2 regions of the Bacillus seohaeanensis genome follow, and region 1 is predicted to be linked to the other one. Evidence: a T-box and tRNA genes for the amino acid it is inferred to sense, from the RefSeq annotation. Region 1 holds a T-box; the other holds one or more tRNA genes.
The links. A T-box is a leader RNA that pairs with one kind of tRNA and senses whether it is charged. The one in region 1 lies ahead of ileS (isoleucine--tRNA ligase), so its partner is inferred to be a tRNA-Ile.
Positions count from the first base shown of each region.

Region 1 (7,537 bases):
AAGCGGTTTGGCACTTCATCGGAACATTGCAGTCGCGAAAAGTGAAAAACATCATTCATAAAGTGTCGTACATACACTCATTAGATCGGCTTTCAGTAGCAAGCGAAATAAATAAACGAGCGGACAAGCCTGTTTCATGTTTTGTCCAAGTAAATGTTTCTGGAGAAGAATCAAAACATGGTTTAACTCCACAGGAAGTAAAGGCATTTTTGGAAGATTTAACGAAATTTGAAAAAGTTAAAGTAGTTGGACTTATGACGATGGCTCCGCACTCAGATGATGAAGAGATGCTTAGAAGCTGCTTTAGAAAATTAAAGACGTTACAACAAGAGATACAAGAAATGGCTCTCCATAATGCCCCGTGTACAGAGTTGTCAATGGGAATGTCTAATGATTATATGATTGCTATAGAAGAAGGGTCAACTTTTATCCGTATCGGAACTGCATTAGTTGGAGAGGACTGAAGGGAGGATTATTCCGAATGGGGATTAAAACGAAGTTAAAAACATTCTTTTTGTTGGACGAGGATGAATATGAATACGAGGAAGATAGTTATGACGATAGTTATAAAGAAGAGAATGAGGAGCAAAAGCAAATGAAATCACAGCCTCCATCTAATACAAAACAAAATGTAGTCAGTCTCCAAAGTGTCCAAAAATCTTCAAAAATGATGCTAGTCGAACCAAGGGTGTATGCAGAAGCGCAAGAGATTGCCGACCATTTGAAAAATAGGAAATCTGTTGTTGTTAATCTGCAACGTATTCAGCACGATCAAGCAAAGCGGATAGTCGATTTTTTAAGCGGAACTGTTTATGCTATTGGTGGAGACATTCAACGAGTAGGAATGGATATATTCCTATGTACTCCTGATAATGTTGAAGTCAGTGGAAATATATCAGACTTTCTGAAAGAGGAAGATCTACAGGATTCGAGGTGGTAATGTAAAACATGGGTATTGTATTTCAAATTTTATTTCAAGTAATCGAGATTTATTCTTGGGCATTGATCATCTATATATTGATGTCTTGGTTTCCAAATGCAAGAGAGACAGCGATTGGTCAATTTTTGGCACGTATTTGTGAGCCATATTTAGAGCCGTTCCGTCGATTTGTTCCGCCGCTTGGTATGATTGATATTTCGCCAATTGTCGCATTTATTGTATTAAACCTTGCATCATCAGGTTTGCGCCAAGTAGCTTTTTGGTTGCTATAGGATAAAAAAAGCTGGTTCAATACGGAATCAGCTTTTTTATCTTTACTTTTCAAGTGTAAGAGAGGTAAGAGAAATGAGTTCTATTTATCAGCATTTCAGGAAAGATGAAAAGGAGTTTGTCGATGCAGTTCTTCAGTGGAAGCAATCTGTCCGAGATCAATATGCTCCGATGTTGACAGACTTTTTAGATCCAAGACAGCAATTTATTGTCCAGTCGTTAATCGGAGGGCAAGATGATATCAATTTGCATTTTTATCCTTTTGAGTCTTCCATCGAAAGGAGAAGAGCTGTTATATGCCCCGATTATTTTGTACCCCAAGAAGAAGATTTTAAAGTAAAAACCTATGAAATAGACTACCCAGTAAAGTTTGTAACGATACAACACCCTGAAGTTTTAGGTTCTTTAATGTCTATAGGCTTAAAAAGAGAGAAGTTTGGGGATATTATAAAAAATGATTCAAGGGTTCAATTGTATTTGGCAGAAGAAATAAGTGAGTACGTTAAAATGGAATTACAACAAATAGGAAAAACGAAAATAAAGCTAAAGCAAATACTTAAATCAGATCGAATTTCATCAGAAGAAGTTTGGAATGAGAAAACGACAACTGTTAGCTCTTTAAGGCTTGATGTGTTACTCTCTTCTATTTATAATATTTCCAGGCAAAAAGCCCAAGCTCTTATTAATGGAGGCGTTGTTAAGGTGAATTGGAAACTAGTGGAGAATACCTCTTTTGAACTTCAAGAAGGGGATGTTATTTCTGCTAGAGGCTATGGAAGAAGTAAGGTATTAGCAGTTGAAGGTAGAACAAAAAAAGAAAAATGGAGAATTTCTGTAGGAGTTTTAAAATAATTTAGGAATTTTTGAAGGAATTAGCACACAAACTGTCGAAATTTTAGTTATAATAAAGTGAAACTTCAATCAGTGGGCTTTCTTCCATTCTTCACAGATTGTTAGTTAAGTCAATCGAGCATTTACCAATAGTTGTCTTCTGCCGAAAGGATACCTTTATAATTTAAGTCTTAAGGGGAAGGTTTACTGTGCATAAATGCGAGGTAAAAGATAAATCAGTAGAGTTCTGGAGGTGGCATCATGTCTTTAACGCCATTAGACATACATAACAAAGAGTTTAGTCGTGGCTTTCGTGGTTATGATGAGGATGAAGTTAATGAATTTTTAGATCAAATTATTAAGGATTATGAAATTCTAATTCGTGAAAAAAAAGAACTAGAAGAACATTTAAATTCTATGAACGAAAGACTAGGACATTTTACAAATATTGAGGAAACGCTAAACAAATCTATCGTCATAGCTCAAGAAGCAGGAGAAGAAGTAAAACGAAATGCAAGTAAAGAGGCAAAGCTTATCATTAAAGAGGCAGAGAAAAATGCAGATCGAATTGTCAACGAATCACTTTCTAAAGCAAGAAAAGTTGCATTGGAAATTGAAGAATTGAAAAAACAATCAAAAGTTTTCCGAACTCGTTTTAAAATGCTTATTGAAGCACAACTTGATTTATTGGATAATGATGATTGGGATAATTTAATGGAATTTGAAATGGATGCAACGGAATTGAAATCACTTCAAGAAGAAGATACATTAACTTGACGAATTTCTAATACATTCATATAATAAAAAACAACAAATGATCTTTTTAATGGCTGTGACAGGGACAGTACGCTTTTTTAGTTAGATATATTCCTTTTCAAAGCGAACCGGGGATGGTGAAAGCCCGGAAAAAGGAAAAGAAGCGGAATATCACCCTTGAGCTCTAATCTCCAAATTCCTAAAAGGGTTAGTAGAGATTAGCGTGTACATTCGCGTTATGAATGTTCGAGTGAGGATACTGTCTTCTTGGCAATGTCTTTATGAGGGTGGTACCGCGGGAAAGCTTTCTCGTCCCTTTTTGGGATGAGGAAGCTTTTTTATTTTTTCAAAAAGGTTTCTTTTAGATAGTTATTCGAACAAAACCATCTAAAAGCCCTGCAAGCGTCTAACAAATGATGCTAAAGCGTTTTGTTTAAAAAACGTGTTATTTAGAAAAGATGCAATGTAAGTAGCTAAAAGGAGGATACTTCAGTGGAGTATAAAGAAACGTTATTAATGCCAAAAACAGAATTTCCAATGAGAGGGAATTTACCTAAACGCGAGCCTAATAGGCAGGCAAAATGGGAAGAAATGAACATTTATGAAAAAGTACAAGAAAGAACAAAAGGAAGACCCCTTTTTGTCTTACATGATGGACCTCCATATGCAAACGGAAATATCCATATGGGCCACGCTTTGAATAAAATCTTAAAAGACTTCATTGTTCGTTATAAATCAATGAGTGGATATCATGCACCTTACGTGCCTGGTTGGGATACGCATGGGTTACCAATCGAGCAAGCCTTAACGAATAAAGGTGTAAAGCGTAAAGAGATGACGGTTGCTGAATTTCGTAAGCTTTGTGAAAAATATGCTTATGAACAAATTGACAACCAACGTGTGCAATTTAAACAATTAGGTGTTCGTGGTGACTGGGAAAATCCTTATATTACGTTAAAGCCTGAATATGAAGCAGAACAAATTAAAGTATTCGGGCAAATGGCAAATAAAGGTTATATCTATAAAGGGAAAAAGCCTGTGTATTGGTCACCATCAAGTGAGTCTGCATTAGCGGAAGCTGAAATTGAGTATCAAGATAAGCGTTCTCCATCCATCTATGTCAGTTTCGCTGTAAAAGAAGGGAATGGCGTTCTAGAGGAAGGGACAAAAATTGTTATTTGGACAACAACTCCATGGACGATTCCAGCTAACTTAGCAATTGCTGTTCATCAGGATTTATCTTATGTAGTAGTAAATGTTAACAATGAAAAATTTGTTGTTGCTGAAGATCTGCTTGAAGATGTAGCTGAAGTTGTGGAATGGGAGGATTATTCTGTAGAAAAGACGGTTAAAGGTGCCGATTTAGAAAGAATCGTTGCGAAACATCCTTTATATGAAAGAGATTCTCTTGTTATTTTAGGTGACCACGTTACTACTGACTCCGGTACTGGTTGTGTTCATACAGCTCCAGGACATGGGGAAGATGACTTTATCGTAGGAAAACAATACGGTCTTGATGTTTTGTGTCCTGTAGATGAAAAAGGTATTATGACATCCGAAGCTCCAGGATTTGAAGGGGAGTTTTATGATAAAGCAAACAAACCGATTACACAAAAATTGGAGGAAGTTGGAGCTCTTCTTAAATTAAATTTTATTACACACTCCTATCCTCATGATTGGCGTACAAAAAAACCTATTATCTTTAGAGCTACTGCACAATGGTTTGCTTCTATTGATAAATTTAGAGATGAACTATTGAAAGCTGTACAGGACACAAAATGGGTTCCAAGCTGGGGAGAAACTCGTCTTTATAATATGGTTCGTGACCGTGGTGATTGGTGTATTTCTAGACAACGTGCCTGGGGTGTTCCAATTCCTGTATTTTATGCTGAAAACGGTGAAGAAATTATTACAGAAGAGACAATCGAACATGTATCAAAACTTTTCCGTGAGCATGGTTCAAATATCTGGTTTGAAAAAGAAGCTGTGGATTTACTTCCAGAAGGATTTACACATGAGGGCAGCCCAAATGGTAAATTCACAAAAGAAGAAGATATTATGGACGTTTGGTTCGACAGTGGCTCTTCACATCAAGCAGTTTTAGAACAAAGAGAAGACTTAGCTCGTCCGGCAGATCTGTACTTAGAAGGTTCCGATCAATACCGCGGCTGGTTTAACTCATCATTAACAACAGGTGTTGCTGTAACAGGGAAAGCTCCTTATAAAGGAGTTTTAAGTCACGGTTTTGCTCTTGATGGGCAAGGGAGAAAAATGAGTAAATCTTTAGGGAATGTTGTTGTACCGGAAAAGGTTATGAAACAACTTGGTGCTGACATTTTAAGACTTTGGGTAGCTTCCGTTGACTTCCAAGCAGATGTACGTGTATCAGACGCAATTTTAAAACAAGTAGCAGAAGTTTACCGTAAAATTCGTAATACGTATCGTTTCTTACTAGGGAATCTTTCTGATTTTGATCCGACGGCAGATGCAATCGATTATGATCAATTACGAGAAGTAGACCAATTTATGCTTGTAAGATTAAATGATCTTGTAAAAAGTGTGAACAATGCGTATGATCGATACGAATTTGCAAGTATTTACCATGCGGTTAATAATTTCTGTACATTGGACTTAAGCTCTTTCTATTTAGACTTTGCGAAAGATGTCCTTTATATTGAATCAAAAAATAATTTTGAACGACGTGCAATGCAGACGGTTCTATATGAAAGCCTTGTAACGTTAACCAAGCTGATGAGTCCAATTCTTTCGCATACAGCAGACGAAGTTTGGGAGCATATTGCAGGTGTTAAAGAAGAAAGTGCCCAATTAACAGATATGCCTAAGTATCAAGAACTTCCGCACGCGGAGGAATTAAAAAATAAATGGGGAGCATTCCTAAACCTTCGAGATGATGTTTTAAAAGCATTAGAAGAAGCGCGGAATGAAAAGGTTATTGGTAAGTCTTTAACAGCAAAAGTATCCCTTTATGTAAATGATGACACAAAACAATTGTTAGACTCCATTTCTGAAGATCTTAAGCAGCTGTTTATCGTGTCAGCTTTTGAAGTAGGAGGAAAAGTTGAGAATGCACCTGAGAACGCCTTGAAACTTGGTCCTAATGCGATTGTAGTCGAAAAGGCAGAAGGTGAAACATGCGAACGCTGTTGGGTTGTGACGGAGACAGTTGGTGAGGATAGTGATCATCCGACACTATGTACTAGATGTGCTAGTGTCGTGAAAGAAAGTTATTCCCATCTATCCTAATATAAAGTATGGAACTAATTTGTGAAGGGAAGACAAGTATTTCCGGGAAAATAGGGAGAGGAAACTTAATCTCAACTATTTTTTTAAAAAGGACTTTGACGCTCTAGCTCATTGAAATGATAGAAGTATTAGCCCTAGAGAAAAAATAATCTCTGGGGCTTTTTCTATATCTTTCTTCGTAATTTCTTGGTCAGACTCACCATACTAAGTATATGGAGGGATAAAGATGGCAGTTAACCAATATGAAAACATCATTCAAGAACTGGAATTAACCTTGAAAGAGCTGGAGAATAGTCAATCGGAAAATCCCATAGTCGGACAGTGTATACAAGAAGAAAAAAAGGACGTACAGCAAGCATTACACAAAGTTAAAACGAAGTCATTTGGATATTGTGAGTTGAGTGGAGAAGAGATTCCTTTTGAATTTATTAAAATAAACCCTACTATACAAAACATGGATCAAGTAAATGAGTGGCTCCGTTACGGAAAGAAACAATGGACTACTAATTATTAAATTTTAAAAATAGGCTGTTTTCGTAAAGGTTGTTGTTTTTTAACGAAAAACTAAGTTTAACCCCCTGAGATGATTGGAGCGGAGGGCACTTGGCTCCTGCAGGAAGAGAGGGAAAGGGAGAAGACGCCACGGGCGAAGTGTATGTCTAGCTCACTGTGAAAAAAGATAAAATTCCTAAAAGGCAAAGGACGCCCTTAGGTAATTTTCTTTGCGAGCTGGACAGGCTGCTTTCGCTTTTACAGGAGGCCCTTATTCTCCCCCAAAGGAGTCTAGTGCCCGTAGCAGAAAGCCAACGGGCAGAATCTATAAGTAAAACAACAATCTGTGAGAAAAGAGCCTAAAAATACAAGGCAGCCCATTAGTAGTCTTAGTGTCTTTATTTGCGATATTATGCTAAAATGCTAAAGTAATCATATCTCACTGTAACGGGGGTTGCCTGTATTGTTTTATTATTTTATTGCTGGATTTGTAATTATTTTGGATCAATTAACTAAATGGTTGGTTGTCCGCAATATGACAGAAGGAGAAAGTATACAAATTGTCGATAATTTTCTTTATTTAACATCGCATCGGAATCGGGGTGCCGCCTGGGGGATATTAGAAGGACAAATGTGGTTTTTCTATATAATTACGATTATTGTTGTTATCGGCATCGTTTACTATATGCAAAAGCATGCAAAAGGAAAAATATTATTCAGTGTTAGTTTGGCATTCATGCTTGGTGGAGCAATTGGGAATTTTATTGATAGAGTATTAAGAAAAGAAGTTGTTGATTTCTTAAATACATACATTTTTAATTACGATTTCCCAATTTTTAATATTGCAGATGCTGCACTGACCGTTGGGGTCGTGCTTCTATTGATTTACATGTTTTTTGATGAAATAAAAGAAAAAAAAGCAAAGAATGCTTCGTGAAAAAACTAGGATAACATCAGTTATATTGTGACAAAAATAGCTTGCAT
Region 1 is NZ_JBHUMF010000031.1:1,259,719-1,267,255, reverse strand. Features, by position in the region: gene ACFSUL_RS19390 (YggS family pyridoxal phosphate-dependent enzyme) at 1-464, shown strand, start outside; gene ACFSUL_RS19385 (cell division protein SepF) at 482-940, shown strand; gene ACFSUL_RS19380 (YggT family protein) at 949-1,212, shown strand; gene ACFSUL_RS19375 (YlmH family RNA-binding protein) at 1,286-2,062, shown strand; gene ACFSUL_RS19370 (DivIVA domain-containing protein) at 2,303-2,818, shown strand; T-box leader at 2,865-3,117, shown strand; gene ileS (isoleucine--tRNA ligase) at 3,290-6,061, shown strand; gene ACFSUL_RS19360 (hypothetical protein) at 6,288-6,575, shown strand; gene lspA (signal peptidase II) at 7,017-7,490, shown strand.

Region 2 (7,537 bases), on a different contig from region 1:
AACCGCTTGTTCTTTTTGCGTTTCGATTTCGCGCTTTGCAGATTCTTTTAAGCGTTCTGCTTCCGCGCGAGCTGCTGCAATAATTTCTTGTCGCTGCTCTTCGCCATGTTTTTTAGAGTTCTCAATGAGCCCTTGAGCTTCTTGACGTGCCTCTGTTAAAAGCTGACGTTGCTCTTCTAGATTTTTATTAGCTTCTTGACGGCTTTTCTCTGCCGCTTCGATTTCATTTGCAATATGATTTTCACGTTCATGCATAATGCCCATTAAAGGACCCCATGCAAATTTCTTTAATAGGGCAAGTAGGATGATAAACATAACAAGCTGGAATATAATATCACCAGTGTTAACTCCACCTGCACCAAGGACAAATGCGTTTGTTGGCACGCGATTTCACTCCCTTCAAGAGTCAATTCCTTCTATTAAGCATTTTTGCTAATTATTTAATTCACACTGATTTACGCAGTGAATAATAGATTGTTTCCTTCTATTCTGAAGTCATGAACATAAAGGAATGGCGAAGGTTCTCAAGGAATGATCTTCGCCATTTTGGAACGTGTGTAACTTCGATTATTGACCTTGTACCATGAACGCGATAACAACCGCGATGATAGGAATCGCCTCTACTAACGCAACCCCGATGAACATTGTTGTTTGAAGCATACCACGTGCTTCTGGTTGACGTGCGATACCTTCAACTGTACGAGATACGATAAGACCATTACCGATACCTGCACCTAGTGCTGCTAAACCGATTGCAATTGCTGCTGCTATAAGACCCATTCTAAAGTTCCTCCTTAAATGTATAAAAATATATTTTTTACTAAATGTTTTTGTTCAATAAATGAACAGGTATATATTAATGGTCATGGCTGACTTTATGAGCCATATACACCATCGTTAACATAACAAAAATGAATGATTGGATGGCACCAACGAAAATGGAGAATCCTTGCCAAGCAAGTGTTGGTAAAACTGCCGCAATCGTTCCTCCTACGCCAGTTGCTAAACTTCCTGCTAGTAAAGTAAGAAGTATTTCTCCGGCATAGATGTTTCCGTAAAGACGAAGACCCAATGTTAATGTGTTGGCAAATTCCTCAATTATTTTAAGCGGGAACAAGAACCACATTGGTTTTAAAAAGTCTTTTCCGTATTCACCAAAACCTTTCATCTTAATACCATAATAATGGGATAGTGCTACCACTAAGACAGATAATGTCATGGCGACAACAGGATCCGCTGTAGGTGATTTCCACCATAGTTCGTGATCAATCACGACAGCAAATGGAAGACCTAACATATTTGAAACAAATATGTACATAATCAAGGTAAGACCTAAAATATGAAAACGTCCCCCTGTTTTCCAATCCATGTTACTTTTAATAATGTTTTTCACAAAGTCCATCGTCCATTCCATGAAGTTCTGGAACCCTGTTGGTTTCATGGCAAGTCGACGAGTAGACAAAACGGCAATAAGGAAAACGATAGCACTTGCTACAGTAATCATTAAAATATTTGCCAGGTTAAAGGTTATTGTCGTACCCATGAAATCCAAATTGTATAAAGGAGCTTCATGATTCAATGAAATTCACCTCTCTTCCCCGCTACTGATGAGATTTTAGTTGCTGAATAAAATAATCTATCATAATGACAATGTAGGATGTCATTAATCCCAAAACAACACTTAGGATATGGAATACGTGTGGAAACTCCATTGCTACTATAATCGCAAAGGCCGCTCCAGCCATCCGTGAAAATGTCCCTAATGATCGTACCTTTTTCCCTGCTAACACCGCATCTCCAAACCTTGATGTTCTTCTAACCATTACCCAGTGGTTAAACAAGCTTATACTTGTACCAAAGATAAGTCCTAAAAAAATAGACTGATAGGATGTAAAGCCCCAACCGAGAACGTAAATGGAGAGAAGAAAAAGTATGTACTTACGATGCCTTATAAACATTTGTTGTATTTCCGGCATGTCACATTAGTCTCCCGAATAGAAATGTTGGACTGTGCGAAGCATGGCATAAGTACCTGCCGACAGACCAAGAAGTAGTCCAATAATTAAGAATAGTGGTGTGGTATCCCATATTTTATCAAGCCATCTTCCTCCAAAAATTCCAATGAGAATGGAACCAACTAATTGTGAAAGTATGGCAGAATATAGGGCCATCGATTGATACGGACGTCGTTTGTTTTGACGCATAATTCATCCCCACACTAATTTGTAGTGGAATGTGGAAAAGCACTTTCTTCAAAGGATGTAAAGCGTTTTCACACCTTAAACATTTAATTGTGAAAACCTTATCATTATATATCCTTTGTTAGCATACAATAGCATATTATCTATGTCAATGTGTTGTATTTAAAAAGTTTACTAGCTGTTACAGTTGTCACAATTTGCACACAATTCAAACGTGTTTTTTGACAATAGATACAAATCTTTAGGCATTTTCAATACTACTTACTGCTCTACTTCTTAAAGTATATAGAAGAAACATGAATATGTGAATGACTTTTATGTAATGTAAATACTTCCATATAATATTATACTTGTATAAATTATTTTTTCCGTTCTAAAGTATGGATTTTAATGGGTTAAGATATGGAAGTTGGAGACAACCTCAAAGGTCCGTCCCTAGTTACTTTAACGCATTAAAGCTACGTCCGCAAAATAATAGAGGCCCTTGTTATTTAAATAACAAGGGCCTCTATGTTAGTTAGGTTGTGAACGGCTTTGGTCGTTCCTTTAGTTCTTTGAAATGATAACGGATAGCTTGGGTGATTCGGTAAGATGCAAGTCCGTCTCCGTATGGATTGGCTGCTTTCGCCATTTTATCGTAAGCTTTTTGGTCTGTAAGAAGCTCTTTCGCTAAGTTGTATATATTTTCTTCTTCTATCCCTGCTAGCTTTAATGTTCCTGCTTCAATTCCTTCCGGACGCTCCGTTGTGTCACGAAGCACAAGAACTGGGACACCAAGTGATGGGGCTTCTTCTTGGACACCACCAGAATCGGTTAAAATTAAATGTGCTCTTGAAGCAAAGTTATGAAAATCAATGACATCAAGCGGCTCAATTAAGTGTATTCGAGGATCATTTCCGAGCACCTCATCCGCCACTTCTCGAACGGCTGGGTTCAAATGGACCGGGTAAACAACTTGAATATCATCATGCTCGTCCACTAATCGCTTAATTGCACGGAACATATTACGCATCGGCTCACCGAGGTTTTCACGGCGGTGTGCCGTAAGTAATACTAGACGATCATCGCCGACCTTTTGAAGCACCTCATGTTCATATTCATCTTTAACCGTAGTTTTAAGTGCATCTATCGCTGTATTTCCAGTAATAAAGATACTTTCTTCCTTTTTGTTTTCATTTAGAAGATTTTGAGCTGATTTCTCTGTTGGAGAGAAGTGCAAATCTGCCATAACACCTGTTAATTGACGATTCATTTCCTCTGGGAATGGAGAATATTTATTCCATGTTCGCAATCCGGCTTCTACATGACCAACTGCAATTTGATTATAGAATGCTGCAAGGCTGGCAATAAATGTTGTTGTTGTATCGCCATGTACAAGGACAACATCGGGCTTTGCTTCTTTCATTACCTTATCGAGCCCCTCTAGTCCCCTTGTGGTAACATCTATAAGTGTTTGACGGTCCTTCATTATATTTAAGTCATAATCAGGTTGCACATCAAAAATGTTCAATACCTGATCTAGCATTTGTCGATGTTGAGCTGTTACTGTTACGACTGTCTCAAATTGCTCAGGATATTTCTTTAACTCTAGTACAAGTGGTGCCATTTTTATTGCTTCTGGTCTTGTACCGAAGATTGTCATTACTTTTATAGGCTTGTCCACTATTTTCACCTGCTTTTCATTATTTTGTACCATATAATCTGTCTCCTGCATCGCCAAGACCAGGTACGATATATCCTTTTTCATTTAACCCTTCATCAAGTGCTGCGATATAAATATCTACTTCCGGATGTGCTTCTTTAATTGCATCCACACCTTCAGGACAGGCAACAAGACACATGAATTTGATGTTTTTCGCACCACGTTTTTTTAGTGAGTTAATCGCTTCAACAGCAGACCCGCCAGTAGCAAGCATTGGATCTACTACAATAAGCTCACGCTCTTCCACATCACTAGGAAGCTTCACATAATATTCAATAGGCTGCAATGTTTCAGGATCACGGTACAAACCAACATGTCCTACTTTTGCTGCAGGAATAAGCTTTAATATTCCATCAACCATACCTAGTCCCGCACGAAGAATCGGCACAATCCCGAGTTTTTTTCCAGCTAATGTTTTGGCTGTCGCCTGACTAACTGGTGTTGCTACTTCAATTTCCTCCAATTGTAAATCACGTGTGATTTCAAAGGCCATTAGCGTAGCCACCTCATCTACTAGCTCACGAAATTCCTTTGTACCTGTGTTTTTATCTCTAATAAATGTTAATTTGTGTTGAATTAATGGATGATCAAATACATAAACCTTACCCACTCTAACTCGCTCCTTTATGCTGTTTTTATGTAAAATAAATTCCTGTTTCATGATTTACACTATTGCCTATTGTACATAAAAGAGAATCTAAGGGCAATAAAAGTGAGGAAGTGTAAGGAAATTTTTAAGAAGATGTAATTCTTTCGAGTCACATGTAAGAATCAGAAGAGTATAAGTCGAATTTGTTCTATAAAATACAGAGGTTTGGAATCTTTATCCCTCATGTTAAAAAGAAAAAAACTTTTTTAAAACAATAGATTCAGTTTACGGGCAGAAAAAGCTAAGCAGGCTCCCTATACTAGTTTAGATGCAGACTGTTCTAATAGAAAGGTTATTCAAAAGAGAACTTTTTATTATTTTCCCTACAAAAAAAGCGACTACCATATTGGTAATCGCTCCTCGTTATATTTTTAGATATTCATATTAGTTTTTTCTATCACTCTACCATAGTTATGTTTAAATACGCGCCTTAGAGGATTCGAACCTCTGACCTACAGCTTAGGAGGCTGTCGCTCTATCCTGCTGAGCTAAAGGCGCATCACACTTGAAATAAAAGAAATAAGCATGTCTACGGGACCTATCCTCTTAGCAAAGGGCGATCTTAAAAATTTCTTCATATAAAAAATGGCTCCGCAGGTAGGACTCGAACCTACGACCAATCGGTTAACAGCCGATTGCTCTACCACTGAGCTACTGCGGAACAAGAAAAATTATTTAATTATGGTGGGCCTAAGTGGACTCGAACCACCGACCTCACGCTTATCAGGCGTGCGCTCTAACCAGCTGAGCTATAGGCCCCCATTATGTATTATTTGGAGCGGGTGATGGGAATCGAACCCACGACATCAGCTTGGAAGGCTGAGGTTTTACCATTAAACTACACCCGCATGTATAAATTTATTGTAAATACTCAAGTTTGACTTGCTATGAAAGCTTACCTATCTTTGACTAACAATTAACCAAGTTATTTGAAAATGGCTGGGCTAGCTGGATTCGAACCAGCGCATGACGGAGTCAAAGTCCGTTGCCTTACCGCTTGGCTATAGCCCATTGAAAAGCAGCATGAGTCAATTTTTATAATAATACTTTACTTTGGGGCGATTGATGGGAATCGAACCCACGAGTGTCGGAGCCACAATCCGATGCGTTAACCACTTCGCCACAACCGCCATTATTTATCTATTGGCAGGGGCAGTAGGAATCGAACCCACACTGGAGGTTTTGGAGACCTCTGTTCTACCGTTAAACTATGCCCCTAATTTTGGTGGTGGAGGGGGGCAGATTCGAACTGCCGAACCCGAAGGAGCGGATTTACAGTCCGCCGCGTTTAGCCACTTCGCTACCCCTCCATACTTCCTGAAAAACTAAGGGAATATTAAGTTAATGGTGGCTCAGGACGGAATCGAACCGCCGACACATGGATTTTCAGTCCATTGCTCTACCAACTGAGCTACTGAGCCTTATTTAATATGTATCCTAATTTCAGACAAGGCTTTCTTCATCATACAACTTCCAGGAAATTTTTTCAAATCTCAATTCAATCTGTATGCTGATTTTATAAGTGCCCTATATGTAAATGGCGGTCCGGACGGGACTCGAACCCGCGACCTCCTGCGTGACAGGCAGGCATTCTAACCAACTGAACTACCGGACCAAATTAAATTTTCATTTTACTGAAAACCTGGTATTGCGGGGGCAGGATTTGAACCTGCGACCTTCGGGTTATGAGCCCGACGAGCTACCAGACTGCTCCACCCCGCGCTAATATGAATTATTGTTTAAAGGATATGGCGGAGGAAGAGGGATTCGAACCCCCGCGGGCTTTAACACCCCTGTCGGTTTTCAAGACCGATCCCTTCAGCCAGACTTGGGTATTCCTCCATATAAATGGACCCTGTAGGACTCGAACCTACGACCGGACGGTTATGAGCCGTCAGCTCTAACCAACTGAGCTAAGGGTCCAATATTACTAGCACTAACATTAATTTCTTATAGCGGCGGAGGGGATCGAACCCCCGACCTCACGGGTATGAACCGTACGCTCTAGCCAGCTGAGCTACACCGCCATTTTAAAAATAATATGGAGCCTAGCGGGATCGAACCGCTGACCTCCTGCGTGCAAAGCAGGCGCTCTCCCAGCTGAGCTAAGGCCCCATGTTTGTATTTAAACTTTCTACTGGTCGGGAAGACAGGATTCGAACCTGCGACCCCTTGGTCCCAAACCAAGTGCTCTACCAAGCTGAGCTACTTCCCGTTTATTAATTAAGATGGCGCGCCCGAGAGGAGTCGAACCCCTAACCTTTTGATCCGTAGTCAAACGCTCTATCCAATTGAGCTACGGGCGCGTATTGTGGTGCCGAGGACCGGAATCGAACCGGTACGGTAGTCACCTACCGCAGGATTTTAAGTCCTGTGCGTCTGCCAGTTCCGCCACCCCGGCAAAGTTTCTTTGGAGCGGAAGACGGGATTCGAACCCGCGACCCCCACCTTGGCAAGGTGGTGTTCTACCACTGAACTACTTCCGCGTTATAAAAGCAGTGGTGCGGGTGAAGGGACTTGAACCCCCACGCCTTGCGGCGCCAGATCCTAAGTCTGGTGCGTCTGCCAATTCCGCCACACCCGCAAATAGTGGTGAGCCATGAAGGATTCGAACCTTCGACCCTCTGATTAAAAGTCAGATGCTCTACCAACTGAGCTAATGGCTCTTAAAATTATTAAGTATATACTAAATGGTGCCGGCAAGAGGACTTGAACCCCCAACCTACTGATTACAAGTCAGTTGCTCTACCAGTTGAGCTACACCGGCGTTATTAATATTTATTCTACTAATATATATTCATCAATTATGCCTTGCTAGTTAAACCTAACAACTATATATGGTGGAGGATGACGGGATCGAACCGCCGACCCCCTGCTTGTAAGGCAGGTGCTCTCCCAGCTGAGCTAATCCTCCACTATATGGTGACCCGTACGGGATTCGAACCCGTGTTACCGCCGTGAAAGGGCGGTGTCTTAACCGCTTGA
Region 2 is NZ_JBHUMF010000035.1:155,498-163,034, forward strand. Features, by position in the region: gene ACFSUL_RS21110 (F0F1 ATP synthase subunit B) at 1-384, opposite strand, end outside; gene atpE (F0F1 ATP synthase subunit C) at 568-780, opposite strand; gene atpB (F0F1 ATP synthase subunit A) at 857-1,579, opposite strand; gene ACFSUL_RS21125 (ATP synthase subunit I) at 1,602-1,976, opposite strand; gene ACFSUL_RS21130 (AtpZ/AtpI family protein) at 1,983-2,204, opposite strand; gene wecB (non-hydrolyzing UDP-N-acetylglucosamine 2-epimerase) at 2,719-3,864, opposite strand; gene upp (uracil phosphoribosyltransferase) at 3,884-4,513, opposite strand; tRNA gene ACFSUL_RS21145 (tRNA-Arg) at 4,977-5,050, opposite strand; tRNA gene ACFSUL_RS21150 (tRNA-Asn) at 5,139-5,213, opposite strand; tRNA gene ACFSUL_RS21155 (tRNA-Ile) at 5,235-5,311, opposite strand; tRNA gene ACFSUL_RS21160 (tRNA-Gly) at 5,327-5,400, opposite strand; tRNA gene ACFSUL_RS21165 (tRNA-Gln) at 5,489-5,563, opposite strand; tRNA gene ACFSUL_RS21170 (tRNA-His) at 5,607-5,682, opposite strand; tRNA gene ACFSUL_RS21175 (tRNA-Trp) at 5,697-5,770, opposite strand; tRNA gene ACFSUL_RS21180 (tRNA-Tyr) at 5,779-5,862, opposite strand; tRNA gene ACFSUL_RS21185 (tRNA-Phe) at 5,898-5,973, opposite strand; tRNA gene ACFSUL_RS21190 (tRNA-Asp) at 6,091-6,167, opposite strand; tRNA gene ACFSUL_RS21195 (tRNA-Met) at 6,201-6,274, opposite strand; tRNA gene ACFSUL_RS21200 (tRNA-Ser) at 6,302-6,394, opposite strand; tRNA gene ACFSUL_RS21205 (tRNA-Ile) at 6,402-6,475, opposite strand; tRNA gene ACFSUL_RS21210 (tRNA-Met) at 6,506-6,579, opposite strand; tRNA gene ACFSUL_RS21215 (tRNA-Ala) at 6,595-6,667, opposite strand; tRNA gene ACFSUL_RS21220 (tRNA-Pro) at 6,691-6,767, opposite strand; tRNA gene ACFSUL_RS21225 (tRNA-Arg) at 6,782-6,858, opposite strand; tRNA gene ACFSUL_RS21230 (tRNA-Leu) at 6,865-6,953, opposite strand; tRNA gene ACFSUL_RS21235 (tRNA-Gly) at 6,964-7,038, opposite strand; tRNA gene ACFSUL_RS21240 (tRNA-Leu) at 7,052-7,136, opposite strand; tRNA gene ACFSUL_RS21245 (tRNA-Lys) at 7,143-7,218, opposite strand; tRNA gene ACFSUL_RS21250 (tRNA-Thr) at 7,244-7,319, opposite strand; tRNA gene ACFSUL_RS21255 (tRNA-Val) at 7,391-7,466, opposite strand; tRNA gene ACFSUL_RS21260 (tRNA-Glu) at 7,473-7,537, opposite strand, start outside.
Region 2: it encodes a tRNA-Ile, which carries the amino acid that the T-box ahead of ileS (isoleucine--tRNA ligase) is inferred to sense. The anticodon was not compared.